2 linked regions of the Prochlorococcus marinus subsp. marinus str. CCMP1375 genome follow. The protein of the gene in region 2 binds, or shares a complex with, the protein of the main gene of each other region. Links are inferred from orthologs where the notes say so. Each region holds a gene or a part of one and is shown on either strand. Other genes may lie near its edges. The genes, in order: hisH and hisF.

Region 1 (15,108 bases), 660 kb from region 2 along the record:
TTGTAGGAAATTGTGTCACTTATGAAGTAGCACTTAATCTTATGAGAGCTGGGGTTTCAGGAATTCTTGTTGGCATAGGGCCTGGAGCTGCTTGTACTTCAAGAGGAGTTCTTGGCGTTGGAGTTCCCCAAGCCACAGCCATATCAGACTGTTCAGCAGCAAGAGATGATTATAAAAAAGAAACTGGTAACCATGTTCCTGTAATTGCTGATGGCGGGATAATTACTGGAGGAGATGTCTGTAAATGCATCGCATGTGGAGCAGATGGGGTAATGATCGGCTCACCTATAGCCAGAGCTTCTGAGGCTCCTGGGAATGGATACCATTGGGGCATGGCAACTCCTAGTCCTGTTCTTCCTAGAGGAACAAGAATAAAAGTTGGCTCGACAGGCAACTTGATGCAAATACTTCGAGGCCCAGCCAAAACAGATGACGGGACTCATAACCTGCTCGGCGCGTTAAAAACCTCAATGGGTACTCTTGGGGCTCAGACAATAAAAGAAATGCAGGAAGTTGAAATAGTTATTGCACCATCACTTCTATCAGAAGGGAAGGTATATCAAAAAGCACAACAGCTTGGAATGGGCAAGTAAAGTCTTGGGTTCTAAGTACAAACCCACTGAGGCCAAATTATTTTTCTTCTCTTAAAAATTTAGATTGCTGCAGAAATATGCGAACTTTGAAGTTAAAACAACTACAACTCATGGCAAGAATGATTTTTTTCGCCAAAATAAATAAGAGCTGTTTTACTTTCTCAGATTTAGTTTATGTCTAGCGCTGCTGCTGTTACTGATTCTTCTTTTGAGCAGGAAGTGCTCCAGAGTGACTTGCCTGTACTCGTTGACTTCTGGGCTCCTTGGTGTGGCCCCTGCAGAATGGTTTCTCCAATAGTTGATGAAATCTCCAAAGATTTTGAGGGGAAAATAAAAGTTTGCAAACTAAATACTGATGAGAATCCCAATGTTGCAAGTCAATATGGCATTCGAAGCATCCCTACATTAATGATCTTTAAAGGAGGTCAGAAAGTAGATACCGTAGTAGGTGCCGTTCCCAAAGCAACCCTCTCAGGCACTATTTCGAAACATCTCTGATTGCCATTAGCTCCTAGCTTAAATCCTTAAGTGATACTAAATATTGGTCTAATTGATTACGGAATGGGTAATCTCCATTCCGTAGAACAATCTTTCAAACGGCTAAATCAATCGCTAAAAATCATAAGTGGGCCGAATGATCTATCTAATTGCGATGCTTTAATCCTTCCTGGGGTTGGTTCATTTGATCCTGCAATGAAAAATCTCCAACAAACAAATCTTATCCCAGAGTTAAAAAAATGGGTTCTTAATAATAAGCCACTATTAGGAATATGCTTAGGTCTTCAATTGTTATTTGAATCTAGTGATGAGGGAAAATCTAAAGGACTAGGCTTACTAAAAGGAACAATAAAACATTTGCCTAAAAGTGAAAAACAATTAATACCGCACATGGGATGGGCAGAACTTAATCAAGATAAAGAATGTCCGTTATTTAAAAGTAACAGCTCACCGCAATGGATGTATTTTGTTCATTCATATTCAGCAATACCATCAGATAAGAATGATATAGCTTCATCAGTAAATTTTGGAGATGAGAAAATTACAGCGGTGGTTTGGAAAAAAAAGTTAGCAGCATGTCAATTTCATCCCGAGAAATCAGGGCGGTCTGGAGAGCTATTATTATCAAATTGGCTTGCATGGCTAAAAAAAGAAACTAAAGATTTATATTGAAAAGTCAGCTTCGTTTAATAGGTGGCAGAAAACTTAAAAGTCCCATTGGTGATTTAGTTAGGCCTACTACAGCTCGAGTTAGGGAAGCCCTAATGAATATCCTTAAAGAAGATATTGAGAACTCCAACTGGCTAGATCTTTATAGTGGTAGTGGTGCAATTGGGTGTGAAGCAATTCAACGAGGAGCAAATACTGTTGTTGCAATAGAACAAAATAAAAAAATATATCAACTATGTGAAAATAATCTTTCAGTTGTTTCCAAAGCCAATAAAAAAGAAGTATCTGTTCAAGTGATAAATTCCGACGTTAATAAATTTCTCAAAAGTGGTTTTAAAAACTACATTCAAAAATCACCTAAGAAATTACATTCAAAAGATTTTTATTTTGATTATATTTATATAGATCCCCCTTACAAAAAAGATCCTTATTATTATATTTTAGAAAATCTTCTTTTAGGTAATTGGGTTGTCAGTAAATGCCTAGCAATCTGTGAGTTTTCTTTAGAAAAGGGCATAGATGTCCCGCCCAGATGGATTACTAAAGATCAGAAAAGCTATGGGAGCACTGGATTACTTTTTCTCACTCCCAATCTGGGATAGCACTCCCACGCCTATATTGGTTCCAAGCAGCCACGAATAATCCCAAAAGTGTTATTGGGACTAAACCTAAGACAATTCCACAGAGTAGTGGTTCAATCATTTGCTAGCAAAAAATGAGAGTATTAAGGACAATTGTTTCATGTTAACGATCTTTTCGTGAAAAGCACTTCATCAATTGGTGCAGAAGAAAAAGAAACCTTGCTTCACGGGCTTAGGAATCTTTTGATAATCAGTGCGATTGCATGCCTATTGATAGTGTTTTTCATTTTAAATAATAAACCTCCAGATCCTTATGTAGAAAAGAGCTTAAATCTAAATGGAGCAATAGAGGATGGTAATCAATTGTTTCGAATGAATTGTGTTGGATGTCATGGGATATCTGCTCAAGGACTTGTAGGACCAGAGCTGAACAAAGTTACTGAAGAACTAAATGACAAGCAAATAATCAATCAGGTCATTAATGGTCTTACCCCTCCTATGCCTAGTTTTGAAATGGATCCACAATCAATGGCAGATCTACTTGCTTATCTTCACTCGTTAAACAATTGACTTTTAATTTAATTACTCGGCCTCTAAAAATAATACTTGTAGAGCCCTTAGGAGAAATTAATCTTGGCAGCATAGCTAGACTTTGTGAAAACTTTGGAGTTGATGAGCTTCGATTGGTATCACCACGGTGCGATCCAATGAATATTGAGACTCAAAAGATGGCAGTTCATGGCAAAAGGTTCCTTAAAAATGCCTGCATTTATTCAAATCTCTTAGATGCAGTAAATGACTGTGTTCGTGTTGTTGCTACATGTGGTCGAATAGATCATGGGGATATTCCTCTACACACCTCTAAAAATGCATTGCAATGGCTTTTAGAAACAAATCCCAAAGATCCTATTGCAATAATTTTTGGAAGAGAAGACAGAGGCCTTAGCAATTCAGAGCTTCAAATAGCACAAAAAATAATTACTCTTAAAACTTCTGAAAAATATCCTTCATTAAATCTCTCACATGCAGTTGCAATCGTTCTACATGAATTCAAATATTATAATGAGACTAGTAATCATAAAAAGAACTTTATAACTTATAAAACTGCTTCAGCGAAAGAATTAAATGACTGTCTTGATGATGTCAAAAAACTTTTACTGGAAATAGGTTTTTTATATGATCACACTGCAAACGCAAGAATGTCTAAAATTAAAGGATTGCTTCAAAGAGCAGAAGCTCGTTCAAAAGATGTATCTTTAATAAGAGGAATACTAAGACAAATAAGATGGTTTTCAAAGAAAAAATAATCATAATCAACATAAATGAATTGAATGATTAAAATGAGAACTAATCAAAAGCACAGAAAAGTTTACCGTTCTAATGACATAATTAGACAAATAATTAATCTTGCCCTAATTGGAATAGGTTTTGGTGTATTACTAGGATCATTATTGAAAATTATACCTAATAATAAAATTTCAACCAAAACGTTTGCTAAACAAAATAACGAGAAGGAGATAACATTAGATTCAGAATTTTCCCACGAGATTCATACAAGAATAAGTACTCTTGAAAGTAAATGGAAGGAGATAGATACAAAGAATAATGCGTTAAAAGCTAGTGGATATGTTCTTTTAGAAGATGGAAGGTACGCTGAGTTGAATTCGAATCAAATCGCTCCTGCTGCAAGCACAATTAAGATTCCTATTTTACTAATTTGCCTTAAAATGGTTGGGTCTGGTGAACTTAAGTGGAATGAAAAAGTGACTTTAACAAAAGATGATGTAGCAGAGGGTTCTGGATGGATAAGATATCAGCCATTGGGGAAAGAGTTCTTTATTCACGAGATAGCAACTGAAATGATAAGAGTTAGCGATAACACAGCAACTAATCTTTTAATACGAAAGATAGGGGGTATAAACACCATTAATCAAAGATTTAATATGATTGGTTTAAAAGCAACCAAAATAAACAGCTTATTACCAGATCTGCAAGGCACTAATACTACAACAACAAAAGAACTAGTAAAGATACTTGAATTAGCTCTTAAAAAGAATTTCTTAAGTATTGAAGCCAGAGATCTTTTTAGAGATGTTTTGAGCACCTCTGTTTCAAATAAATTAATACCAGATGGGGTCCTCGAAGGACTAGGCAAAGAGAACGGCAATAGTGATTACAAGCTTCTTATTGAAGGTCTACGAGTATTTAACAAAACAGGTGATATAGGCACTGCATATGGAGATGCAGCATTAATACAAATGCCTAACAATACAAATGTTTTTGCAAGTTTCATTGTCCAAGGTCCTTTTAATGATCAACGTTCTCCGGAACTCATAAGAAAATTAACTGCATCAATGATTAGGGTAATAAAAGATTGAACAGCTTTGAAACGCCTATTTCTCAACATTGCTATATCAACCTTTTTAATAAAAAAATAAGCTCTTGGTATCCCCCTTATGAAACAATCCACATAGAAGACAAGCAATTACAAAGTGAGTTCACCTAGGAAGCGCAGAGTATTCCCCTTTGCAGCAGTAATTGGTCAATCAGAGATGAAGCTTGCTCTTCTTCTCAATGTAATTGACCCTCGCATTGGAGGAGTAATGATTATGGGAGACAGAGGTACTGGCAAATCAACAACAATTAGAGCATTAGCAGACCTTCTCCCCGCAATCAAAGTTGTCGAAGGAGATCCTTATAACAGCTCACCAGATGACCCTGACCTTCAAAGCTCAGATGTTCGTGAACAAATAGATCAAGGTACCACTCCTAGTACAGAAAACAAGCAAGTACCCATGGTGGACCTCCCATTAGGAGCAACTGAAGATCGTTTATGTGGAACAATTGATATAGAGAAAGCATTAAGTGAAGGTGTCAGAGCTTTTGAACCAGGTCTTCTAGCTAAAGCAAACCGAGGTCTTCTTTATGTAGATGAAGTAAACCTCTTAGACGATCATCTTGTTGATGTTCTTCTAGACTCGGCTGCTTCTGGTTGGAATACTGTTGAAAGAGAGGGCATTTCAATAAGACACCCTGCAAGATTTGTTCTAATAGGTTCAGGTAATCCTGAAGAGGGTGAATTAAGACCTCAACTTCTTGATCGTTTTGGAATGAGTGTTGAAGTTCGTACCGTTCGCGAGCCAGAACTAAGAGTAAAAGTAGTTGATCAAAGAACTTCCTTTGATAATGATCCTGAGAATTTCGTTTCTTCAATACAGTCATCTCAAGATGAGCTTCAAGCAAAAGTTGTGGCAGCACAAGAACTACTGCAAAGCGTCAATATTGATGATGACCTACGCCTTAAAATCTCAGCAATTTGCGGCGAGCTTGACGTTGATGGCTTGAGAGGAGATATTGTCACAAACAGGTCGGCAAGGGCTTTAGCGGCTTTCGAGGCCCGCTCAGAGGTGACTGAGGAGGATATCGCAAGAGTAATATCATGTTCTCTAAGACATAGGCTGCGAAAAGATCCATTAGAACAAATTGATTCAGGTGATCGAGTAATAAAAGCGTTTTGCAAAATATTTGAAAGAAGTGATCAAGCTAATCTTGCAGACTTTGAATTAGCAGCCATTGAGTAACAATTTGGTAATTCTTGGCATTGATCCTGGCCTAGCAAGAGTTGGGTATGGCCTGATAGAAGTAAATAATCAACGCCAAGTAAAAATGCTTGATTGTGGAATCATAAAAACAAATAAAAATCAATATGAAGGAGAAAGAATGGTTGAAATAGCAAAAGATCTCCGAGTTTTAATCCGTAAATGGAAACCAGGTCTTGCTGCTGTAGAAAAATTTTTCTTTTACAAATCAAGTACTACCATTAGTGTTGTGCAAGCTAGAGGAGTGCTAATAATGACGCTTGCTCGCTTCAAAGTACCTATTGTTGAGTTTCCACCAATGCAAATAAAGTTAGCCGTAGCAGGTTCAGGTCATGCAAAAAAAGACGAGGTACTTGAAGCTGTAATGAGAGAATTACGACTCAAAGTTCCTCCTCGTCCAGACGATGCAGCAGATGCACTGGCAATAGCACTTACAGGATTATTTCAACAATAGGATCTGATTTTCCTAAAAACATTAAAGTAATTTATTAAATGGAAAAATCTAATGACAAAAATGCATTAAGAATAAAGTTTAAAAATATAAGGAAAGCAACCATTTACAAACAGCAAAAACTGATATTTGAGCAAGCAAAGAAATTAATTAAAAGCTTTACTGAAAATCAAGTTAAAGAATCTTTAATTGGCATTTACTGGCCATTAGAAGATGAAGTTGACCTTAGATCTTTAAGAAGATTAAAAGGAATATCAATAGCTTTACCTGCATGCATGAAAAAAGGCGAGATAACTTATCACCGATGGACAGAGAATCCTTTAAGTAAAGATGAATATGGTATCCCTGCTCCATTAAGCCAACCGCCTCTAAGCCCAAGCAAACTTAAACTGTTATTGGTTCCTGCATTAGCTGTAGATAATAATGGAATACGACTAGGATATGGTGAAGGCTGTTTTGATCGTCTTAGGCTCAAAGCTATTTGGCAGAAAATACCTGCCTTCGTTGTATTACCAAAAGCTTGTATAGCCCAATCTTTGTTACCAAAGGATGAATGGGATATTCCCTTTAATGGATGGATCAATGAGAAAGAATCTTTCCATATATAAATCTAGCAAAGCTGGATATTATGTTATTAAAAAATCCAGGTCCAGACTTTATGGGTGAACAAACTAATGAGCCTCAATGTAAAGACTTCGGTAGTCATGCGCTAAACGAAATTGTTGCGAAATTAAAATCAAGTTCTGAGCCTCGTAAACGTTATGAATACTTGCTTTTCTTAGCCAAAAAGCTACCTGTCTTATCAATAAATTCCCTTAACAATTCCATGCAAGTAAAAGGTTGTATTTCAAAGGTATATGTCATTGGTGAACTTAAGGGTGGGAAATTATTCTGGCAAGGGTATTCAGATGCATTAATAACAAAAGGTATGCTCTCACTTCTAATTAAAGGCCTTAACAATTTAACGCCTAAAGAAGTTCTGAAAATAGATCCATCTTTTATAACTGAAACAGGCCTAAGTAGCAGTCTTACCCCTTCTAGGGTTAATGGGTTTATGAACATATTTCTCAAAATGAAAGCTCAAGCTGGAACATTTTTATAGATAGCTTTCATTAACAAAACAAAATACATACAATAAATTCATGAATAATAAAATTGGAATAGGCCTACTTGGTCTTGGAACAGTAGGTACAGGAGTAGCAAACATTGTTAAATCTCCAGACGGAAGGCATCCTTTAGTTTCCAAAATTGAGCTAACTCGTATAGCTGTTAGAGACATTGAAAGGTCTAGAGATATCGAATTAGATCAATCAATACTTACAGATGACCCATTCGAAGTAGTAAAAGACCCAAATGTCCAGATTGTTGTTGAAGCCATAGGCGGTATTGAACCCGCTAAAAGTCTTATTCTTCTTGCTATATCATTAGGGAAATCAGTTGTTACAGCAAACAAAGCTGTTATTGCTAGACACGGAAAGGAAATTTCAGAGGCAGCAAATAATGCTGGTGTTTATGTACTTATAGAAGCAGCTGTAGGTGGAGGCATTCCCATAATTGAACCTTTAAAGCAATCTCTTGGAGGAAATCGCATTAGAAAAATAACTGGAATTATTAATGGAACAACTAACTATATTCTTAGTCAAATGGCTAAAGAAGATGCCAACTATCAAGATGTTTTAAAAGAAGCTCAAAATCTTGGATATGCTGAGGCCAACCCAACTGCCGATGTTGATGGTCATGATGCTGCAGATAAAATCTCAATCCTCAGTGGTCTTGCCTTTGGTGGATCTATCGATAGAGAAGGAATATCTACCAAAGGAATAAGCACTCTTGAAAGCATTGAAATAAACTATGCACGTCAACTTGGTTATGAAATTAAACTACTTGCAATAGCAGAAAATCTATCTATCAATGCTACTACAGCAATTAAATCTATCCCTTTAGGTCTGCGTGTTGAGCCTACTTTTGTTCCTAAAGAACATCCTCTATCGGTTGTAAATGGTGTAAACAATGCCATTCTCATAGAAGGAGATCCAATAGGAGAAGTAATGTTTTATGGGCCAGGAGCTGGGGCCGGAGCGACTGCATCAGCAGTAGTAGCTGACATACTGAACATAGGAGGAATAATGTTAATGCAAAAAGAAGATAAGACACTCGATCCTCTTTTATCTTCTAATAGCTGGCGAGATTGCTTTCTAGCTAATGCTCGCGAAATTGAACACAAAAATTATGTCCGATTAATTACAGTTGATACTCCAGGAGTTATAGGCAAAATTGGAAATGTTTTTGGAAAGAATAATGTTTCGATTCAATCAATAGTTCAATTTGATTCAAGCCATGCAGGAGCAGAAATTATTGTAATCACTCATAAAGTCAGTAAAGGACAAATAGAAGACTCCTTGTCCGAGATAGAACACTTAGAGGAGGTCATTCAAATAGCTGCTCATTTGAGTTGTCTTTGAACAAAGTTAAACATGGCAAAAAATCGAAAAAATTGTTAACTATATAAAAGTTGAGATTTTCTCAACCAATCACTCACTGGTCCACATTTGTTCGGACAAAATTAATCAAAGAACATAAGGATGCAGTCTTACAAAGCTGATTCAATGCCCACAGAAAACCTTAATCAAGGTGACTGCGTTCAGCTGTTAGACGAAGAAAACCTTTTTCAAATAATAGGTATTGATACTGAGCATGAGAAATGTTGGGTAAGACAGTGGCCATTATTACCTAAAGGTTCTCCTGTATTCGAAATATCAATCCAACAAATTGCATCCCCATGAAAGAAATTTAAGAATATTGTTAGTTAAAAGTGAAAGAGAATGATTTCATGAAATTTCTAAGCAAACCCAAATTTAAAAAAAATTTAACTCTAACAATTAATTTCGTAGCTATTTTATTAGTTGTCAGCCAAGTATCATGCAAATCGGATAGGAATTCTAAAAATATAGTTCTTGCTAGTAATGGGAAGATAGAGTCTCTAGATCCAGCACAGGCAAACAAACTAATTGCCATTCAATTAATAAGTAACTTAGGTGATACCCTCTACAGAATTAATTCTAAAGGGTCTCTAATACCTAGGCTGGCAATGGATATGCCTAGAGTTAGTAATGATGGGTTAACTATTTCTATACCTCTTAGAGAAGATGTTCTTTTTCATGATGGAACGATTTTTGATGCAAAGGCAATGGCTTTTAGTATTAGGCGTTTTATAAAAATAGGAACCCTTAATTATATAATAGATAATCGGATTAAGTCTATAGAGACACCTGAGAAATTTCTTCTTAAAATTAACCTTTCAAGACCTTCAAGTTCAATTAAAGGATTACTCACATCTATCAATCTTACACCAATATCTCCAAGCTCATACTCTCAACATCAGAACAAGTTTTTAAACAATAATTTCATAGGAACTGGTCCATACAAATTAAATAGCTATTCTCCCGAAAGGCTAAGTCTTGTTCCTTTTGAAGACTATTGGGGGGAACCCCCTAGTAATTCGGGCATAAGTTATATAAATTTCAATACCTCAACAGCTCTTTTTAGTTCCATAAAAACAGGTCAAGTCGATATACTTTTATCGCATTCATTAGAAGATGGTCATAGACTCGCACTACATAAATTATCCAAGAAAGGTTTGCTTCTTGAAGAAGAAGGGCCTCCGATGCAAATTGGTTATATTGTTTTTCGTTCAAACTCAAAACTTTTAGAAAGAAAAGAGATTAGACAAGCCCTTTTATATACGATTGATAGAAGTTTGATCTCTAGACAAGTAAGCTATGGGTTAAGAGAACCTTTGAAATCTTTAATTCCCCCTATATTAAATAAAGAAGGCAATTCTATATGGCCAAGTTATAATATTGGATTAGCATCAAAATTGTTTAGAAACTCTGGCTTATGTGATAACAATAAACTTGTTCTTCCACTAACTTTTAGATCTAATGTTCCTGCAGATAAACTCTTAGCGCTTACTTGGCAAGAACAAATCAAAAGAGATCTATCAAACTGCTTGGAATTATCATTAAATGGTGTTGAATCAACAACTGTATACAAACAACTAGCTGAAGCAGTTTTTGATGCTGTAATACTTGATTGGACAGGAGGATATCCTGATCCATATGCATATTTATCACCTTTACTTGATTGCAAAAAAATAAATAGAGATTTATGTGAAGAAGGAGAAGCAGTATTTGGAGGAACTTTCTGGGCTAATAGTGAATTACAAAAATCCCTAGAAAAAAGTGAGACTTTATTTGGAGACAATAGGCTTAATGAGTTAAAAAAAGTTGAAAACCTTGCAAAAGATGGTGCTGCTCTTTTACCAGTTTGGATTGTTAAACCAAGAGCATGGAGCAAAACAAACTTAAGTCAACCTAAATTTGATGGAAGTGGGAAATTGCTTTTAGGTGAAATAATTAAAACAAATGAATAGAGCCAGATCACTTCTTAAATACTCGTTAACTAGGCTGGCTTTAGCTCCTGTTATGTTATGGCTTATTTCTAGCTTAGTTTTCTTATTACTAAGAGTTGCACCTGGCGACCCAGTAGATGCAATATTAGGCAATCGTGCAGATTATGCAGCACGAGAAGCAATGAGAGCAAAATTAGGTTTAGATATCCCTCTAATAAATCAATATTTTAAATATCTAAATGGTCTTATCCATGGAGATTTAGGACAATCTTTAAACAACCAAGAATCTGTAAGGGAAACAATTGCAAATACCTTGCCTGCGAGTATTGAATTAGGAATTATTGCATTATTAATAGCATCAATTATTGGCCTTATAGTTGGATTTACAGGAATCGCTAAGCCTGAAGGTAAAACAGATCTTGCAGGACGCTTATTTGGGATTGGCACTTATGCCTTACCTCCATTCTGGGCAGCAATGCTCATCCAAATGCTTTTTGCTGTCGTTCTTGGATGGCTTCCTGTTGGAGGGCGATTCCCGCCAAGCCTTTCACCTCCTCAAGGGAGTGGCTTTTTAATTTTAGACAGTATTAGAAAGGGCGACTTGGATGCTCTTGGAGGAGCAATTAGGCATCTTGTACTTCCTGCCAGCACACTAGGGATTTTACTAAGTGGGATCTTCAGTAGATCTTTAAGAATTAATCTAGAGAAAGTACTTAGTACAAATTATATTCAAGCTGCTAGTAGTCGGGGCATAAAAAAATCTCAAATTATTTTTTCTCATGCTTTGCCTAATGCATTGCTACCGGTTCTTACAATAGCTGGTCTTACGATATCCTCCTTAATTGGTGGTGCACTTCTAATAGAAGTTACATTTTCATGGCCAGGGATAGCATTAGGACTAAAAGAGGCTATAAGTCAGCGAGACTACAATATGGTTCAAGGTATTGTTGTCATTATTTCAACTATAGTTGTTATGGTTAGTCTAACTATAGACTTATTAATTGCCTTTATAGATCCTAGAGTTAAATATTAGTTGGCTATAATTTTTTTAATAGAAATACGATCTATAATATGAAATTTTAAATTTGTTGATAAATTATTTGTTTTCACAGTTAAAGGTTTTTCTTTTTCAAGGTTATCAAGGAATCTAATAATTTCTGTTGCTAATATACTTCTAACAGAGGAAGGATGTGAGCCAACCAAAGCATCACTAATCTGATATATGTCACTATTAATGGTTTGATCTTCTTGCTCATCTACTTCAATAGGGGAAAAATGACTTGCTCCTTCAACAATTAATGCTCTACTAAACTTATTTGGCTTAGTAGAAAGAAGAAGGCCCAATTGTTCTGAAATAGCAGGAGTTATCAGATCAAAAGTACCTCCTGTTAGAAAGACAGGTACATTTGTTTCTGCGCTTAAAGATTCAGGCCATAGCAATTTACCAAAACTATTTATACCTACAATTGCGGACAAATAAGATATTCCTTTAGTTTTCTCTAAAGGAATATCTACTATTTGGCATTGAAGGAGCCTAGAAAGATTTGTTATTGATAAATCATATAAAGCTTGATTACAACGACCTTCCAAACCTTTCTGAGGTAAAGCTCCAGAGGCAAAAAATGCGGTCAACGCCCCTAAAGAATGACCCATCAGAACAAGTCGCTTCCCTTTTAAATCAATAGTTCCTTCTTTCTTGGCTTTCAAAACAGCTTGTAAATCAGCTAAGCGGTAAAGAAAGACTTCTGCACCTCCAGGGAAGGGGTCCGTTCCTTCCACAAGTGAATGCATCGCTTTTGTATTGCTGCCAGGGTGATCAAGAATAACCACTTCCCATCCCTGATGACTCAAGCTTCTTGCAAGCCATCGGAAATGATCTTGGTCTCCTCCTAGCCCAGGCATAAACGCAATCCAATTCTCCCTAGAAATTTTTCTTTTTAAAGGCTTCCAAACCTGCACTTTCAACTGTTCAGATCGATGCGATGCATTTATGGCTACGAATTCATTTAATGACTCCTTCAATCCTCTATCAGTATTTTGAAGAGGAGTTAAAAGGCTTACCTTTGGAGATAGATCTCTCAAGTCGGTTAAAAGTTTTTGTTGAAGTTTTAACTCATTACGCCAGTTGTCTAAGACCTTAAACCATCCATCTAAATCAAGATGAATTACTTCTGCCGGTAAAGCTTTTAATAGATCTAATAAAGAAACAGTTTCTTGCTCTTCCAAAAGGATCTCAAGTGTATTAAAAACTTTTATTCCAGTTTTATCTTGATCAAGAACAACCAAATCACTAATTTGATCTAGTAACTTTCGCCCTACCCAACTTCTCAAAAGCTGTCTAGCCATACTTTTATCTTTTACAAGAGGTGTTTCAAGAAATTCTGATAAAGCTTCTCTACTTTTAAAGCCAAGCATATTAAGCCAAAAAGAAAGCTCTGACTTGTTGGTTGGATCTATTAATTTGTCAGAGTTTTTTTTATTGAGATCACTATTCCAAAGATTTAATTCATCTATTGGGATAGGTATAGTCATATCATCAAAATGAAAATCAACTCTTTCTGCAGCATGAAGCCAATTACCTGTGCAATTTCCTGCTGTCAGAATTGCAAGCAAACAACTAGCTATTATTCTTCTTGCTGAGAGAATTGAATACAACGACAAATATCAAGAAGTGGTGGAACCAGTTTCCCGCAAAATTGCGCAGAATCACAATATGTCGATTTCTAGCATCAATAGGTGCTGGTGGAGTGTTGTATTTAACACCATTAGTTTTCAATAGTCTTTCTTTCAGTGGCACTCAAATAGGGCTAGGTTTTTGCGCTGCTGCTATTGCCGGAACAATTTCTAGGCTATTTACAGGTATATGGCTCGACAAAGGAATTAGTTTCTCAACCCCTCTAAGAGTTGCAGCCTTATTTGCTGTGACTGCTGACCTAGTTCTTTTTGGAGCATATACAACCACAAGATATTTGTTAGGAGAAGTGTTTTTAGGATGCGCTGCTGGTTTTTACTGGCCATCAGTAGAACTAGCTGTGCCTATATGTTGCGAAAATATCAGCTCAAGTAAAGGTTTTGCTTTGGCTCGAAGCGCCGATGCACTAGGAGTAAGTATAGGAGCATTAATAGGTTCATTATCATCAACTATTGGCCATATACGCTTTGTATATGTAATAGAAATATTGTGTATGTGTTTACTTATAGCCCTTATAAGTAATAAGAAATTCTATAACTTTGCTAAAAACAATAGTATGGTTAAAAACAAGGCGACCAAAATATCACTTGTACCAAGAATTGACAAGATCTATTCATTGATAAAAACACTATATCCTATAATTATAATTAGCATTCTTGGCACAGGTGTGCTTTGTTTAATGCAAATTGGATTACAACTTGATCTAGCAAAAGGTGGTATATACAGACCTGCGATAGAAGATAGTTCTATAAGTTGGATTGTAGCCTATAAGCTCATCTTACTTTTAGTGATTCAATGGCCTATTGGTAGATGGTTATCAGAAAGAAATGTAAAGCTTGGCTTAAAACTATGTCTAATTAACTTCTCAATTGGTTCATTAATACTATGTATATCAAGCTTTTATATTAATGGTTTGTTTCTATTTTCTACAGGTTTGATAGCTATTTCTATAGGTATTGCAATGTTCCTGCCTACTGCAACTGAAACAATAGTCCAAGTATCTCCACTAGAGCAACGCGGAATCTCTATGGCTATTTACTCTCAATGTTTTGGCATTAGCTTCCTAATTTTTCCAATAATTGCAGGCAAAATAATCGATAATCAAGGAACAGGAATGCTGCTTTGGTTATTAATAAGTATTTGCTCACTTTTAGTATATCCATTAACAAATAGAATAAATCCGATTAATAAAGTTAAAGTTAAAATTAATAATTAAATAATTTAATTTATTTCTTCATTTTTTAATTGTATTATTCTACGTTCACGAAGGAAAAGGAATAGCGGTGCTGAAAAAGCTATTGCAATAGTAAATGTCCCTACGACAACTACCCAAAAATGACGAATACCCAACCTTCGAGACTCGACGAACATCCAGACAAATACAGCTGTTGCTAATATAAATAGATCGAAAGACAGAGATCGAGAGGCCGGATTGCTATTAGCCAAAGCTATAAAATTAAGCAGATCAAAACCAGGCCCATAATCTTTAATGAATTGGATATTTGCAAGAGTTGGCATGACAGCCCCAAAAACGGAGAGAAGCAAATACACAACAGATATCAAATTAATGTTGGGTTTCATTGTTTTTAAATAGCATTAATTAATAGTAGATGA
Region 2 (14,890 bases):
GGGTTATTTTTATAAATACTTCCTTCGTGTTTAAGGCTTTTCCATCCAATAAATGTTGGCCTTGCTTGCTCTAGTATTCTTTCTGAAAGGATTACTCCTCCTAATCCCTCTGGGCCAAATGCCCATTTGTGGCCTGTAAAAGCATATATATCTGTTTTTGAGACAACTTGATCTATAGGGATTTGCCCAAAGCTTTGAGCTGCATCAACTAATAAGAAAGGTCTCTTATTATGATTTTGTAGTATGTCACCAATTAACTCTATTGGGATGATTTCACCAGTGTTCCATAGTAGATGAGATATAACTACTAGTTTGGTGTTTGTCGTTAGGCTTTCTTCTAATTCTGAAATTAACGCTTGATTCCGTGTGAGCTTTGGATTCACTCCTTTGTGCAGTCGTTGAAGCTTAAGAATGTCTATCTCTAAGCTTTTGTGTCTGGCTAATTCTTTGCAAGCTGCAACTACACCTGGGTGTTCGCAATCACTTATCAGCAGACGATCTCCTTTTGAGAAAGGCAATCCCCATATTGGCAATACACAGCCACTCGTAACATTTTCAGTTAGAGATACTCGATTAGGCTTTACACCACAAAGTTTTGAGACTTGTTCTTTTGTTTTCTGGATTTCATTGGAGACATATGGCCATACGTCATTTGTAAATGGCCCTAGTTCTTGGATTTTCTCCCAGCTTTTCACCATCGCCTTTAGCGATGGTGAAGGTAATGGTCCTTGCCCGCCATAATTAAAATAATACTTGTTTGATAATGCCGGGAGGTTTTTTCTAAGGTGGCTCATTTGGAAACTTGATATAAAGCTTTTCTCTTAAGTTAAGTTGAATCAGATAATTTATAGATATAAATCTAAAGTAAATAAGCTTATTTAATATGTTGGGGACATTTTAAAAGTGCAATAGCAACTGCAGAGAAATTTAATGCATCAGAATCTTTTATCACATTCCTTACTTCTTTGACTCCATATTTTTCACTTGCATCGCTGTAAGCTAAGAGTAGAGACTTGTATGTATCGCTTCCTTCAGAACGGTATGCACAGAACTGATCTCCAACAGTATTTAGAAGTACCATTAAAGTTAGTTCAACCATTGAATTGATTTCTTGCTAATTTGCAGATCATAAGACTTTTTTAACTAAAATTTTGGAAAGTAGTATTTAATTATAAATTTTCGAATTGTAATCTTGCCGTACTGTCGTTCCTACTTCAAATTATTATCTTGCATTTAAGCTAGCACTTAATCCAGCCAGATATGCTTTTTACGTTAATTGTTTAGGAAGACATTGATCAAAAAAAGCCTCCTTAAAAGAGGCTTTTTTTAGTTTTTCAGATTTATCAGATTTAATTTTCCAGCTATATCTGATAAGGGATACCACGATATGTTAGTTGAGCATGATCAGTTGAAGCTTTTTTCTTTCTGTTTGAATAGACATTGCGTCTATAAGTTAATTCAACGTACTGCTTTTTAGCAGCTTCTTTGTGTTGAACGTAGTTTGATCCTCTATAAACAAGGTTTGTCATTTGCAGTGTCCTCTAATTTGTAAGGTCCCCGTTCCGTGGCCTTATTGGGTCTGCGCCCTGAAGTATCAGGGTGAACGTTTTTGTAGCAATCGCTACAAAATACATTTTGCAATCTTCGCTCTTTGAGAGGAGTTCAGATTGATACAAATCGAATTAAACTATAGATTTTGTTAATGTTTTCAGATCATTGCTTTAGGGTATAAGTAATTATTACCTCTGACGCTCATTTTTTTCTAGTAGAAAATTGAGGTGGAGATTTTCTTTATTCTTTGAGAAATTAATTGAAGATGAAAGCTTGTTTGTTTTTCCTTGGATCAGCAATTAGATGGATGGGAAGTGCTCCTAGTCGATTCCTGTATTTTCATTTATATCTTTTATGTGTTTACTTCTTCACATATTTTGCCAAGTTAGGTTCACTAGAAGTTTATAGACTGATCTTCACTCTTGGAATATTAAGTCCTTTTTTGTTTGCAATATATAGGGGACTCCCTTTGGATTGCCTGAATTTTGAGTCAGCACTTAAAAAGGAATTCCCTGAAGCTTAAACTTATGATTTGATTATTTAAAGCACTTGAATAACTTCGCTAACTTCGGGGATCATTTCACATAGTTTTCTTTCTATGCCCATTTTTAGAGTCATAGTGCTACTGGGGCAGCTCCCGCAAGCCCCTTGCAATCTAACTTTTACGATAGGACCATCAATTTCTACAATCTCTACGTTCCCACCATCAGCCATTAGAAATGGTCTTAATTCGTCTAATACTTTTTCAACATTCGCATGTGTAAGAGCCATTGTTTGATTTTCCATAAGGATGTTTATTGTGTTTAATTAGGTCTAGCCTACTCATCTCTTGAACTAATAGGAAAAAAGGATTCGTGGTCTTATCTGATTCTCTAGCCTCTGATACTCGTTTTGACGCAGTATTAATAGGTGCTGGAATTATGAGCTCGACATTGGCTGTATTGCTTCATGAGTTAGACCCTGAAATGCGAATTTTGATTGTTGAAAGATTAGAAGCCCCAGCATTAGAAAGCAGCTCGGCTTTGAACAATGCTGGTACCGGACACGCTGCTAATTGTGAGTTTAACTATACGCCTTGTCACCCAGATGGAAGTATAAATATTCAGAAGGCATTAGTTATTAATAGTGCTTTTGAAAGAAGTTTGGAGTTTTGGGCTTCAATGACGGAACTGGGGAAATTGTCGCCAAAAACTTTTTTGAATTTGGTGCCACATATAAGCTTTGTGAACTGTGAAGAAGATGTTCTGTTTTTGCAGCAACGCTATAAAAAGCTCAGTGCTATTAATGCTTTTAGAGATATGGAGTGGAGTGCAGATAAAGAGGAATTGAGCGAATGGATCCCGTTAATAATGAATAATAGGAACCCTGATCAAAAAGTAGCAGCAACACGGGTTAAACGCGGAACAGATATAAACTTCGGAGCTCTTACATTGGCTTATCTGGAGACATTGCAAGAGTCTGGAGCTGTAGAACTAAAATTGTCTACCGAAGTTGTAGATATTTCTAGGCTTCAAGAAGAAACTTGGGAAATTTCTCTAGCCAACACTGCAGGAACCTATTGTGTTCAAGCACCATTTCTTTTTCTTGGAGCTGGTGGGGGAGCATTGTCCTTATTACAGAATTCAGGAATAGAAGAAGGAAAAAAATATGGTGGGTTCCCAGTAAGTGGTCAATGGTTGGTGTGCAACGATTCAAAACTCGTAAAAATGCATCATGCAAAGGTTTACGGTAAAAGTGCAATAGGTGCTCCTCCAATGTCAGTTCCTCACTTGGACACTCGTTGGATCGGGACAGAAAGGTTTTTATTGTTTGGACCATTTGCAGGGTTTAATACTAAATTTTTAAAAAATGGATCAAATTGGGATTTTTTACGATCAATTCAATTCTCAAACTTTGCTCCAATGATACAAACAGGTTTACGGAACTTTGATTTGATTAAATATCTGATTGGCCAACTTAAGCTTGATCACGATGACAGAATTGCTGTGTTGAAAGACTTTTTCCCAGAGGCTAGATCGTCTAATTGGACATTATCTCTAGCTGGTCAGCGAGTTCAGATTATCAAGAAGACCTCTAAGGGGGGTGTCCTTAAGTTAGGAACAGAAGTTGTGACTTCATCAGATGGTTCCCTAGCAGCATTGTTAGGGGCCTCGCCAGGAGCGAGTACTGCCATATCAATTATGTTGGAGGTATTACAACGCTGTTGGGGTAAGAAAATGTCAACAGATATTTGGCAGAAGAGATTAAGAGATTTACTGCCAAGCTTTGGCCAAGATATTAATCATGACAAATCTTTGCTTGATAAACTTAGAAATCGAAGTGATTCTCTGCTTGGATTGAGATAAGAGTTTTATGCAACTTTTCTTCTTGGCTAGGGTGCATATCATCCGAAACTCATCCCGTGAATTGAACGCAAATGACTGATATACCTGTTGCTCGATTGAGAAATTTTTGCATAATTGCCCACATTGATCATGGGAAGTCAACGTTGGCCGATCGACTCTTGCAAGAAACAGGAACAGTTTCTTCTAGAGATATGCAAGAGCAGTTTCTTGACAACATGGATCTAGAAAGGGAAAGAGGCATAACTATTAAGCTCCAAGCAGCGAGAATGAATTATTGCGCTAGTGATGGAGAGCAATATGTACTCAACTTAATTGATACGCCTGGTCATGTTGACTTTTCATATGAAGTGAGCAGGTCTTTGCAAGCATGTGAAGGCGCTTTACTAGTAGTTGATGCAAGTCAAGGAGTTGAGGCGCAAACCTTGGCTAATGTTTATTTAGCGTTAGAAAATGATCTTGAAATAATTCCTGTATTAAACAAAGTTGATTTACCCGGTGCAGACTCTGAACGAATTAAGCAAGAAATTGAGTCGATAATTGGCTTAGATACCTCTACTGCAATTGAATGCTCTGCAAAAACCGGAATAGGCATCCCTGAAATCTTGCAGTCTGTAGTAGATCGCATCCCACCACCTAAAGATTTGCTGAATGATCCTACAAAAGCTTTGATTTTTGATTCTTATTACGACTCTTACAGAGGAGTAATAGTCTATTTCCGTGTAATGACCGGTAGCATTTCCCGAAGAGACAAGATCCTTTTAATGGCTAGTAGAAAGAGTTATGAACTAGATGAAATAGGTATTATGTCACCTGATCAGAGAAAAGTTGAAGATCTTCATGCAGGAGAAGTCGGTTATTTATCAGCATCAATTAAAGCTGTCGCAGATGCTCGTGTTGGGGATACTATTACATTAGTTGATGACTCAGCAAGTGAGCCCTTGCCTGGATATACAGAAGCAAAGCCAATGGTATTTTGTGGATTGTTCCCAACAGATGCTGATCAATATCCAGATTTGAGAGAGGCTTTAGACAAATTGCAACTGTCAGATGCTGCTTTGAAGTATGAGCCAGAAACAAGCAGTGCAATGGGGTTTGGATTTCGGTGTGGATTTCTTGGATTGCTTCATATGGAGATAGTGCAAGAAAGATTAGAACGCGAATATGACCTTGATTTAATAGTTACTGCTCCATCAGTTATTTATCAAGTTAATATGATTGGTGGAGAGACTTTGTTGATTGACAATCCTGCGACATTACCTGATCCACAAAAGCGTGAATCAATTGAAGAACCTTATGTTCGAATTGAAATTTATGCACCTAATGAATATAACGGTACCTTAATGGGGCTATGTCAAGATCGTCGAGGTGATTTCGTTGATATGAAATTTATAACTACTGATCGAGTAACTCTTATATATGAGATTCCATTAGCAGAGGTTGTTACTGATTTCTTTGATCATATGAAGAGTAGAACTAAGGGCTATGCTTCTATGGAATATCATCTGATTGGATATCGTGAAAATGATTTGGTTCGCTTAGATGTATTAATAAATGCTGAAAGAGCAGACCCTTTAACAACTATTGTTCACCGGGAAAAAGCTTATGGGGTTGGGAGGGGATTGGTTGAAAAGTTGAAAGAACTTATTCCTAAGCAACAATTTAAGATACCTTTGCAAGCCTCGATAGGGAGTAGAATTATTGCAAGTGAAAGCATTAGTGCCTTGCGTAAAGATGTTTTAGCAAAATGTTATGGGGGGGATATTTCACGCAAGAAAAAATTACTTAAGAAGCAGGCTAAAGGTAAGAAAAGAATGAAATCAATGGGTAAAGTGGATGTCCCTCAGGAGGCTTTCATGGCAGTACTTAAATTAAATCAATAGGAAATTGATATTTATAGTAAAAATTCAATCAGAAACAACTTTTTTTACTTCTAGAGCTAATTTCTCATTGAACTTAGTAAGATGGTTGGTGAAGATTGAATGAATTTGCTTTGATCGGATTCTTGATTCCTTGAAATATTTGTCCAAATCAGACCAGCAATTATTACTATTGCAATTGTTATAGTTAACTCCCCAACAGTCAGACCTTGATCTTGCGAGTTCATGTTGATTCTATTTATTTACATATATTTAAGCGCTTGTGCATAAATTTTCTACCTTTTATTATGAATTTTATAGCTGAGTTTTTCTTTTGAAATATCTTTCTGCTTTTGGACTTCTAGAGACGAGGAAACTCTCTAGTAAAATGGCTCGCTGGGGAATTGTCTTACTAGGGCTTTACTTGATTGCTGCTTTTTTAACCCCTGTATTGGTTGGTTTAGGGTTTTTGCCTGATGGACAAATGGGCCTAGATAGCCCCATGTATTCCTCTCCATCTTGGGGACATTGGTGTGGAACTGATCGACTAGGCAGAGATGTTTGTGTGCGGACTTTGCAAGGAACGAATGTGGCACTCCAAGTTGTTCTTTTAGCAGTTGGTTTTGCTGTTCTTATTGGTGTGCCTATAGGTATTCTTAGCGCTTATATGGGTGGTTTTGTCGACAGAATAATGGTTTTGATAATGGAAACACTTTATACAGTTCCTGTTTTGTTGCTTTCAGTTGTTATTGCGTTCCTTTTGGGGAGGGGGATTCTGAATGCAGCAATTGCGTTATGCGTTGTATATATACCTCAATATTTTCGTGTTGTTAGGAATCAGACTATGCAAGTTAAAACGGAACTTTATATTGAAGCGGCAAGATCAATGGGAGCTGGCCCTCTTTGGATAATGAGAAGGTATCTTTTTAAAAATGTAATTACTTCTGTGCCTGTTCTTCTAACACTAAATGCTGCTGATGCAGTTTTAGTGTTAGGAGGACTTGGCTTTCTAGGACTTGGCTTGCCTGAAACTATTCCGGAATGGGGGAGTGATTTAAATATGGCTTTAGATGCTGTTCCAATAGGCATTTGGTGGACAGCACTATTCCCTGGAATTGCTATGTTTGGCTTAGTTCTTTCACTTTCTTTACTGGGAGAAGCTCTTGAAGATTTCATCAGTGGAAATGAACTTGTTAAAGAATAATTGTCTTACTGAAATTCAATTCTTTTAGTCTGAGCTCTAGTTAATACCGTAGTTTTATTGTTCTTGGAAGATTCTCTAGAATCTCTCCTTTTGAACCTAGCTTTGGATATTCACGCCCTTGATCCTTACACCAATTTGCTACTTCAGGGTAAGACCATTCGAACAAGGTTTTGTTATATAGGTCCGTGTTAAGCCCCTCTCCAGAGTTGGGTGATATCCCGACTTTTTCGCGCTGTCTTAATGCTTCAAAAAGGAGTGTTGCTGAAGCTACTGAGACATTTAAAGACTGCACCATCCCTCTCATAGGTATAAAAATAGATTCATCGACAAGACTTGTAGCCAACTGACTGAGCCCCCATTTTTCTGCCCCCAATACAAACGCTGTCGGGCCTTTGTAATCAAAAAGACGATAGTCTTTAGCCTGTTCATTGAGATTGGTACCATATATCTTAAACCCCTCTCCTTTAAGCGATTTTATTGCGACTTCAATATTTGGGTGTTTTACAAGTTTGACCCATTTTTGGCTGCCCTGAGCCGTACTGTTAAAAGTTGGTATTTTGCTTTGCTTGAAAACTGCATGTGCTTGTAATATCCCAATAGCATCACAAGTTCGAAGAATAGCGGAAAGGTTATGAGGCTTCTCTACTTCTTCAGCAAGGACGGTTAAATTGGACATCCTCCGATTAAGAACAGACTTGATGCGGTCAAATCGACGTGGCAAGAGAGGCATAGAAATAAAAAATAATTTAAGAAGATGTAGGTGTTGTGAATCACAAAATTCTTTTAATAGCCTATAACTACTTTTGCAATCTATGTGGAATTGTTGATTAGCTTTAAAAGCGAAGATGTTTTTGTTTCGAAGGATTTATATTTTATCAGCTTTTTAATTACTTGAGATGAGACTTTGTTGATAGCTGCTTTAAAATTAAGTTGTTAAATTGAATTTTCTTAAAGGAGTAAAAGAATTATTTCAGAACTGTTGTTAAAAAAAGGATTACTTTCCAGGCTTGCAGCCTGGGAAATTCTTCAGACTGTTGGTAGAGGAGCTTATTCTGATATCGCAATAGATCATTCATTCCGGAAATATAGTTTGAGTATTGCTGATAGAGCACTGGCGACTGAATTGGCGTGTGGTGCTATTCGTCAACGTCTTGTTTTGGATTGTTGGATTGATTGTTTAGCAAAGGTGTCAGCAGAGAAACAACCACCATTGCTAAGGTGGCTGCTTCATGTCGGCCTTTATCAGATATTTTATATGGATCGAATCCCCGTCTCGGCAGCAGTTAATACAACTGTGGAGTTGGCAAAAAAAAAGAATTTAAAGTCTCTTGCTCCTGTAGTTAATGCAATTTTAAGAGAAGCAATTAGAGCTCGTGATCTTGGTAAAGAATTACCTGGGTTAATTGAGCCGCAAGATCGTCTTTCGCTAAAACATTCAATACCAACTTGGTTGGCATACGAATTGATTGAGTGGAAAGGAGAAAAAGGGGCTGAGATTATTGCAAAGGCTTTTAATCAGGCTCCTGCAATTGATTTGAGAGTCAATTCTAAGCGTTCGAGTGTTAAGAGTTTAAGGCAGAAATTTCAAGATTCTGGGATAGAAAGCAAGCTTATAGAGACCTGTCCTTATGGATTAACTGTCACATCCGGTGCCGGAGACTTGCGTCAGTGGCCTGGTTATGAGCAAGGGGAATGGTCAGTTCAAGACAGGTCTGCACAGTGGGTAGTCCCTCTCTTAGAGCCAAGATCAGGAGAGGTGGTTCTGGATGCTTGCTCAGCTCCAGGAGGGAAAACAACTCATTTAGCAGAATTGATGAATGATATTGGTGAAATTTGGGCTGTCGATCGATCTCCAAAACGTCTGCAGAAAGTTTCTTTAAATGCAGCTCGTCTTGGACATCATTGCATAAAGTTCTTATCTGCTGATGCTACGAATCTGATAGAACTAAAGCCTTCTTGGAAGGGATATTTTAATAAGATCTTATTGGATGTTCCTTGTTCAGGGTTGGGGACATTAGCGAGGAATCCTGATGCTCGATGGAGGATGTCACCTTCTCAAATAGAAGGATTAATACAACTTCAATTCAATCTTTTGGAAGGAATCCTTCCATTACTTAAACCAGGAGGAAGGATCGTCTACTCAACTTGTACTATTCATCCGGATGAAAATTTTAGACAAATTGAGAAATTTGTTTCTATGCATCAGCCGCTAAACCTTGAGAGGCAAAAACAAATATGGCCTGGGGATGCTCAAGGCGGAGATGGTTTTTATGCAGCAATTATTGATTCGGGTTAGCCTTTAAAATAACTATGTCATTGGAGACCAGTTTTGGTGACTTAGGGGGAAGATGGCCTTTCAGGAAAATCTGACAATAATAAGTCTTTATCTATTCCTTTCATGAATTTCTTCCAAGCGAGTGCTGCATCCCCACTACTACCTTTTATTTCTTCGTTGTCATCTTTGCCAAACCAAATGCCAGTTGTGAGTTGTGGAACTGAGCCAATAAACCAAAGGTCTCGAGCCCCTTCAGAAGTTCCAGTTTTTCCTGCAACTTCTCGACCTTCCATCGAGGCAGCAAACCCTGAGCCTTCCGAAACAACTTTTTTTAACATCCAGTTCATTGTGTCAGCTACGTCGACATCTAATGCTCTAGTCCCCTTATTGTTATTAGCTCTCTGACTCCATATAACTTTATTGTCAGGTCCTCTTATCTCTTTAATAGGGGATGGCTTATGATAAACACCTCTGTTTGTAATGCCCGCATAAGCTGCAGTCATGTTAAGCACTGTCTCTTCATATGCCCCTATTGCTAAAGGGTAATAATGACCAAGTTTTCTTTCATTTCCTACACCTAGTCTATTAGCAATAGATATTACTTTCTTAAACCCTACTTTTGATAGTAGATCGACAGCTATAGTGTTCAAAGAATTTGAGAATGAATTGACTAGCGATATCTCCCCAAAGTACTTATTACCAAAGTTCTTTGGACAATACCCATACCAGCATCTTGGGGTGTCAAAAAGAATGTCTTCTGGCTTGTAGCCCTCGCTGATAGCAGCTGAATATGGGAATACTTTAAAAGTGGAGCCAGGGGACCTAAGTGCTTGAGTCGCTCTATTAAATTGATTCTTGTTATAATTTTTTCCTCCTATAAGAACTCTAATTAGTCCAGTGCTTGGTTCAATAGAGACGATTGCACCTTCCGCGTTATCTGGGCTTTGAGTTTTAGTTATTTCTCGAGCTTTTGATTGCCAATCAAGAATAATACTAGTGTAAATCTTAAGACCACCAATCTCCATTTGCTCTTTTGACAACAGATGAGGGAGCTTTTGCTCTACGTAGCTTGTGAAAAAAGGAGCTTTACTCTTTATAAATTTTGGAGCAGCAGGTTTTAGATTTAGTGGACTACTTAAAGCTGTTAATAATTCTGAATCCGAGATGAAATTTTCAAGCCTCATTTTTTTAAGGACAATATCTCTACGCTTTAGGGCTAAATTGGTGTTCACTAGAGGTGAATATAATGAGGGTGCAGGAGCTAATCCTGCTATTAGAGCGGCTTCTTCAAGGGTTAACTCGCTAGGGTCTTTTTGAAAGTACACCCACGCTGCATCTGAGATTCCATATGCACTAGACCCTAAGTAGACATTATTTAAATATTGCTCGATTATTTCTTCTTTAGTTAAATTTCTTTCTAGCTTGAATGCCAGAGCAATTTCTTTAAGTTTTCGAGTTATAGTTCTATCTTGATTGAGGAAGATTATTCTTGCCAATTGCTGTGTAATTGTGCTGCCTCCTTCAACTAATGACTTCTCATTGATATTTGCCATTAATGCTCTACTAATACTCCAAAAATCAACACCTTCATGTTTGTAGAAACGCCTATCTTCTGCTGAAATAAATGCGTCTTTGACAATTTGTGGCATTGCTCCTGAGGTCATTTTCTCACGAGTAACTGGCCCTCTCTTCTGAATTATTTCTCCTTTTGATGAAAAGAACTCAATAGTTCTAGGACGACTAAAGACATTTACTTTATTTGAAGGTGGTAGAAAAGAATCAATGGATTTACTTATGAACCCTTCAGATATTGCTGTGAGTGAACCTATGGCTAGTGTGCCTGTTGTTATGAACAGCCAATTTCGAAATTCAACATTCACTAAATATTAATTAGTGAGCTATGTCCAATAGCTAAGGCTGTGACTAACATCCCCAAGATTAAGAAAGGTTGTGCACTTGCTTGATATTTGACATCAAATTCCAAAGGATCTCTAAGCAACCAAATATCTTGAAAAGTAATCTGTGGAATGATTAATAGAATAAGAATAACTGAAGCAAGGTGTTGACCAATTAAGATCAATACACCAACCATTGCTAGTTGAAAGATATCGATCATCCCAGCACTAATGAAGCTGGCGTTCCTAATTCCAAAAACTACAGGAAGTGATTGCAGCCCTAATTTTTTGTCCCCTTCAACACTTTTAAAATCATTAATTACCGCAATCCCCAACCCTGCCAAGCTGTAGGCCAACGTTAACAGTGCTGTTGTCCAAGTTAGTTGACCAAAAAGTGCCTGGCCAGCCCACCAAGGTAGAGCTATATAACTGGCGCCAAGTGCATAATTGCCAAGCCATCCGTTTTGCTTAAGTTTTAATGGCGGAGCTGAATATATATAACTAACAAGGGATCCTCCAAGGGCTAGATATAAGACTGATGGTGATGAGTGTCCTGCCCATCTATCAAGCCCATAAGCAAAAGATAGTCCTAACAAAAGAAGCACCCAAATTTGTATTCTTACTTGTGTTAGGGATATTGCTCCAGAAGGGATAGGTCTACTTGGCTCATTAATCGCGTCTATTTCCCTGTCATAGTAGTCATTTATAGTTTGTGTGTAACCTGTAAGAAGAGGACCACTCATGACCATGCACGCCAGAGAGGCAAGGAAATTGCTTAAGTTCCAGTGATAATTGCCGCTTGCAGCTGCACCACAAATGACTCCCCATAGTAAAGGTATCCACGTAATAGGTTTCATGAGCTGCAGACGCAGCTTCCAAATATTTGTTGTTTCTGATCCTCCTTTTATGCCAAGGAGCTGACGAGTATCACTCACTTTGTTAATCCTCAGCTAGGTCCAATTTCATTCTCAAAAAACCAATTTTTTGTTCCATCAGCAAGCTTAACTACAAGACCCACTCCTCCTCCATCAGTCATTTTGTAGTCAGTGACAGTAGCTCTAGGATCAGAGTAGATCTTTTTAATCAAATTACTTGATATTCTATCTTGAACTTTATCAAGATCAATCTTGATCCTTGAACCTATTCTCGTAAGATTTGCTGATTGGGGCATGACCGACAAGACTTAAGTAGTTGGGCAACCCTAACAGTCGCTGTACTATAAATTGGAATTATGGTTGCTCTTCGTTTAATTCCTTGTCTTGATGTTGCAAATGGACGGGTTGTAAAAGGTGTTAATTTCGTTGGCCTTAGAGATGCTGGAGACCCTGTAGAACTGGCCTGTAGGTATAGCAGAGAGGGGGCTGATGAATTGGTTTTCTTAGATATAGCTGCAAGTCATGAAGCGAGAGCAACGTTGGTAGAGATTGTCCGTCGCACTGCTGAATCTGTAACTATTCCATTTACAGTTGGGGGTGGAATTAGCTCAATAGAAGGTATAACTGAACTTTTACGTGCAGGTGCTGACAAAATTAGCTTGAATTCATCTGCAGTTAAGGATCCTGGCTTGGTGTCTAGAGGGGCATGCCAGTTTGGATCTCAGTGCATAGTTGTTGCAATAGATGCTAAACGTCGTTTGGAAGAATCATCTGGATGGGATGTATTTGTAAATGGGGGGAGAAAAAATACAGGCTTAGATGCATTGTCTTGGGCGAGAAAAGTTGTGGAATTAGGCGCTGGGGAAATACTTCTAACTTCAATGGATGGAGATGGAACTCAAAAAGGGTATGACTTGGAATTAACAAAAACAATTTCTCAGTCAGTACAAGTACCAGTTATCGCTTCTGGAGGTGCAGGCTGTCTTGAAGATGTTTTTGAAGCCTTTGAATATGGGAATGCATCTGCTGCTTTATTGGCATCTTTATTACATGATCAAGATTTAACAATAGAGGAAATCAAGAATTATTTATTAAAAAAGAATTTAATAATAAGACCTACTAATTATTGAGAAAGCTCAATTGAAAATTTTTTCTCATTTACTTCTACAGTAAGTCTTACTTAATATGCTTAATTTCAATTAAAGTAAATAATTATTCGTATAGGCTTACTTTTTTTATATAAGTGAAACCTCAAGATCCCATAGCAATTAAAGAATTATTTGACTCGGTTTCTAAAAACTATGATTTTCTCAATGATTTATTTAGCCTTGGGTTTCATAGGATATGGAAAAGACAATTGTTGACATGGCTTAAGCCTGCTTCAGGAGAAAAATGGATTGATCTTTGTTGTGGAACTGGAGATCTAAGTTTACCTTTGGCTCGACTAGTACGTCCTTTTGGAAGTGTTATAGGAGTTGACTTCTCTAGAGCGCAAATAAATTGCGCGCATAAAAGGAGCCTAAAGGAACCATGGTTACCTATTTCTTGGTTGAATGAAGATGTTCTTAAGGCAGGACTTCCTTCTTCTACTTTTGATGGTGTAGTAATGGCATATGGTTTGCGCAATCTTTCAAGTCCAGAAGCTGGCTTAAAAGAAATACACCGTCTTTTGAAGCCTGGTGCAAGAGCTGGGGTTTTGGATTTCAATCACACAATTGAGGGCTCGAAAAACTCTTTTTTTCAGAAATTTTATTTACGTAATTTTGTTGTTCCAATCGCTTCAAAAATGGGGCTAAAGGAAGAATATGCTTATTTGGAAGAGAGCTTAAAGAAGTTCCCTGTGGGACTTATTCAAGAACAAATAGCTATTAATGTAGGGTTTCAAGAAGCTAACTACAAAACTCTTGCTGGAGGTCAGATGGGAGCTCTTTTATTAAGAGCATAATTCAAACTCTTCTCTTAGGAGTGAGATCTTGCCTTCTACAAAGAAGACATTTCCCCCATAAAGATATTTCTCCAGAAGGTGCAGGAACATTGCATATTGGGCAACAATTTTTCCCGTGTATATCTGATCTACTTGGATGTTCTTCCCAAATAGCATTTTCAGTTTCTTTTTGAATACTTTTTTGAGGATAGTGTTGTTTGATTCTTATATCTTTGATTTCATGTCCTTCTGCTTTAAGTGCTGCTAGAAGTTGGATACGATTGAACATTAGCGCTTGTATCCATTGAGGGTGATTTGCTCCAATTGTTAAAATGCCTCCATGGAAAGTTAAAGGAATACAATTTGATGCAATCTTAGGACCTGCTATCTTTGGCCAGTCTTGCCAAAGTGAAGCAATGCTTTGATTTTTATTCCATTCAACTTTTAATTGGTCTAGGCATTTAGATAAAGAAGATGGATTTGAAGTATTACCAGAGTTTGAACCTTCCCCAACATTGATTTTTGAGTTGGCGTAATTATCGAAATTCATTGCTTAATATTAAGCCGATTTTACTAAAAAACTTGGTTTGCTGGATTAATTCCTTAGTGAGTTTATAGATTAAAATCAAAAGGGATATGCTTAAGTTATAGAAGTTGTAAGAGCTAAAACATAATTGCTGTTTTATGCAGAATTCTTTGCCATGGACTGGAGCTGCCCCAATCACCTGTCTTATAAAAAGATCGGAGGTGTTAAAAAAATCTTGGGTCTTAAGATGGAAGCCCGTTTGCGGGAGTACAGATATTGAACTCTCTAGGTGGTTAAAGCAAAAACCATTGTCAGTAAATAATCCAAGAGCATTTTTAACTGGTAGACAATCACATGGCAGGGGACAGAGAGGACGTATTTGGGATTCGCCGTTAGGTGGAGTTTGGCTTAGTGCAGCAATGACTTGTGATGTATCAGT

The links.
Region 1: the proteins of hisF (region 2) and hisH are in contact, whole or in part, in a crystal structure (PDB 6RU0), measured with the Thermotoga maritima proteins. The link is inferred for Prochlorococcus marinus subsp. marinus str. CCMP1375 from one-to-one orthologs. Residues at the interface, in WP_004080486.1 of Thermotoga maritima: Met1, Leu2, Ala3, Arg5, Ser40, Glu41, Asp45, Glu46, Ala70, Glu71, Ile73, Asp74, Ile75, Pro76, Phe77, Asp98, Lys99, Ser122, Gln123, Glu161, Thr195, Leu196, Asn247, Arg249, Glu251; in WP_004080484.1 of Thermotoga maritima: Asn15, Arg18, Arg22, Arg117, Leu118, Pro119, His120, Met121, Gly122, Trp123, Asn124, Asn134, Gly135, Tyr136, Tyr138, Val140, Tyr158, Glu180, Lys181, Ser182, Ser183, Lys184, Ile185.

What each region holds. Positions count from the first base shown.
Region 1 is NC_005042.1:1,071,109-1,086,216, forward strand. The notes cover bases 1-2,942. They hold hisH (imidazole glycerol phosphate synthase subunit HisH), read left to right. Parts: upstream 1-1,121; coding sequence 1,122-1,763; downstream 1,764-2,942. Other genes in these bases: PRO_RS05615 (GuaB3 family IMP dehydrogenase-related protein), read left to right, coding at 1-593; trxA (thioredoxin), read left to right, coding at 768-1,091; rsmD (16S rRNA (guanine(966)-N(2))-methyltransferase RsmD), read left to right, coding at 1,760-2,362; petG (cytochrome b6-f complex subunit V), read right to left, coding at 2,343-2,462; PRO_RS05640 (c-type cytochrome), read left to right, coding at 2,519-2,911. In the rest of the region: more of PRO_RS05645, read left to right, coding at 2,943-3,648; PRO_RS05650 (serine hydrolase), read left to right, coding at 3,682-4,719; bchI (magnesium chelatase ATPase subunit I), read left to right, coding at 4,834-5,922; crossover junction endodeoxyribonuclease RuvC, read left to right, coding at 5,927-6,394; PRO_RS05665 (5-formyltetrahydrofolate cyclo-ligase), read left to right, coding at 6,433-6,999; PRO_RS05670 (SufE family protein), read left to right, coding at 7,050-7,493; PRO_RS05675 (homoserine dehydrogenase), read left to right, coding at 7,534-8,853; PRO_RS05680 (hypothetical protein), read left to right, coding at 8,998-9,174; PRO_RS05685 (ABC transporter substrate-binding protein), read left to right, coding at 9,222-10,823; PRO_RS05690 (ABC transporter permease), read left to right, coding at 10,816-11,835; PRO_RS05695 (alpha/beta hydrolase), read right to left, coding at 11,832-13,457; PRO_RS05700 (MFS transporter), read left to right, coding at 13,448-14,710; PRO_RS05705 (DUF2834 domain-containing protein), read right to left, coding at 14,716-15,075. UniProt on the Escherichia coli protein: IGPS catalyzes the conversion of PRFAR and glutamine to IGP, AICAR and glutamate. The HisH subunit catalyzes the hydrolysis of glutamine to glutamate and ammonia as part of the synthesis of IGP and AICAR.
Region 2 is NC_005042.1:396,675-411,564, forward strand. The notes cover bases 11,521-14,244. They hold hisF (imidazole glycerol phosphate synthase subunit HisF), read left to right. Parts: upstream 11,521-12,357; coding sequence 12,358-13,131; downstream 13,132-14,244. Other genes in these bases: chlG (chlorophyll synthase ChlG), read right to left, coding at 11,521-12,061; petP (cytochrome b6f subunit PetP), read right to left, coding at 12,073-12,297; ubiE (bifunctional demethylmenaquinone methyltransferase/2-methoxy-6-polyprenyl-1,4-benzoquinol methylase UbiE), read left to right, coding at 13,245-13,946; PRO_RS02195 (DUF721 domain-containing protein), read right to left, coding at 13,948-14,244. In the rest of the region: PRO_RS02115 (aminotransferase class V-fold PLP-dependent enzyme), read right to left, coding at 1-794; PRO_RS02120 (hypothetical protein), read right to left, coding at 875-1,099; PRO_RS02125 (DUF4278 domain-containing protein), read right to left, coding at 1,362-1,529; PRO_RS02130 (hypothetical protein), read left to right, coding at 1,817-2,074; PRO_RS02135 (NifU family protein), read right to left, coding at 2,092-2,337; PRO_RS02140 (malate:quinone oxidoreductase), read left to right, coding at 2,406-3,896; lepA (translation elongation factor 4), read left to right, coding at 3,968-5,776; PRO_RS02150 (hypothetical protein), read right to left, coding at 5,833-6,000; PRO_RS02155 (ABC transporter permease), read left to right, coding at 6,141-6,956; tRNA (guanosine(18)-2'-O)-methyltransferase TrmH, read right to left, coding at 6,997-7,686; PRO_RS02165 (16S rRNA (cytosine(967)-C(5))-methyltransferase), read left to right, coding at 7,936-9,252; PRO_RS02170 (transglycosylase domain-containing protein), read right to left, coding at 9,294-11,111; more of chlG, read right to left, coding at 11,111-11,520; more of PRO_RS02195, read right to left, coding at 14,245-14,475; PRO_RS02200 (biotin--[acetyl-CoA-carboxylase] ligase), read left to right, coding at 14,610-14,890.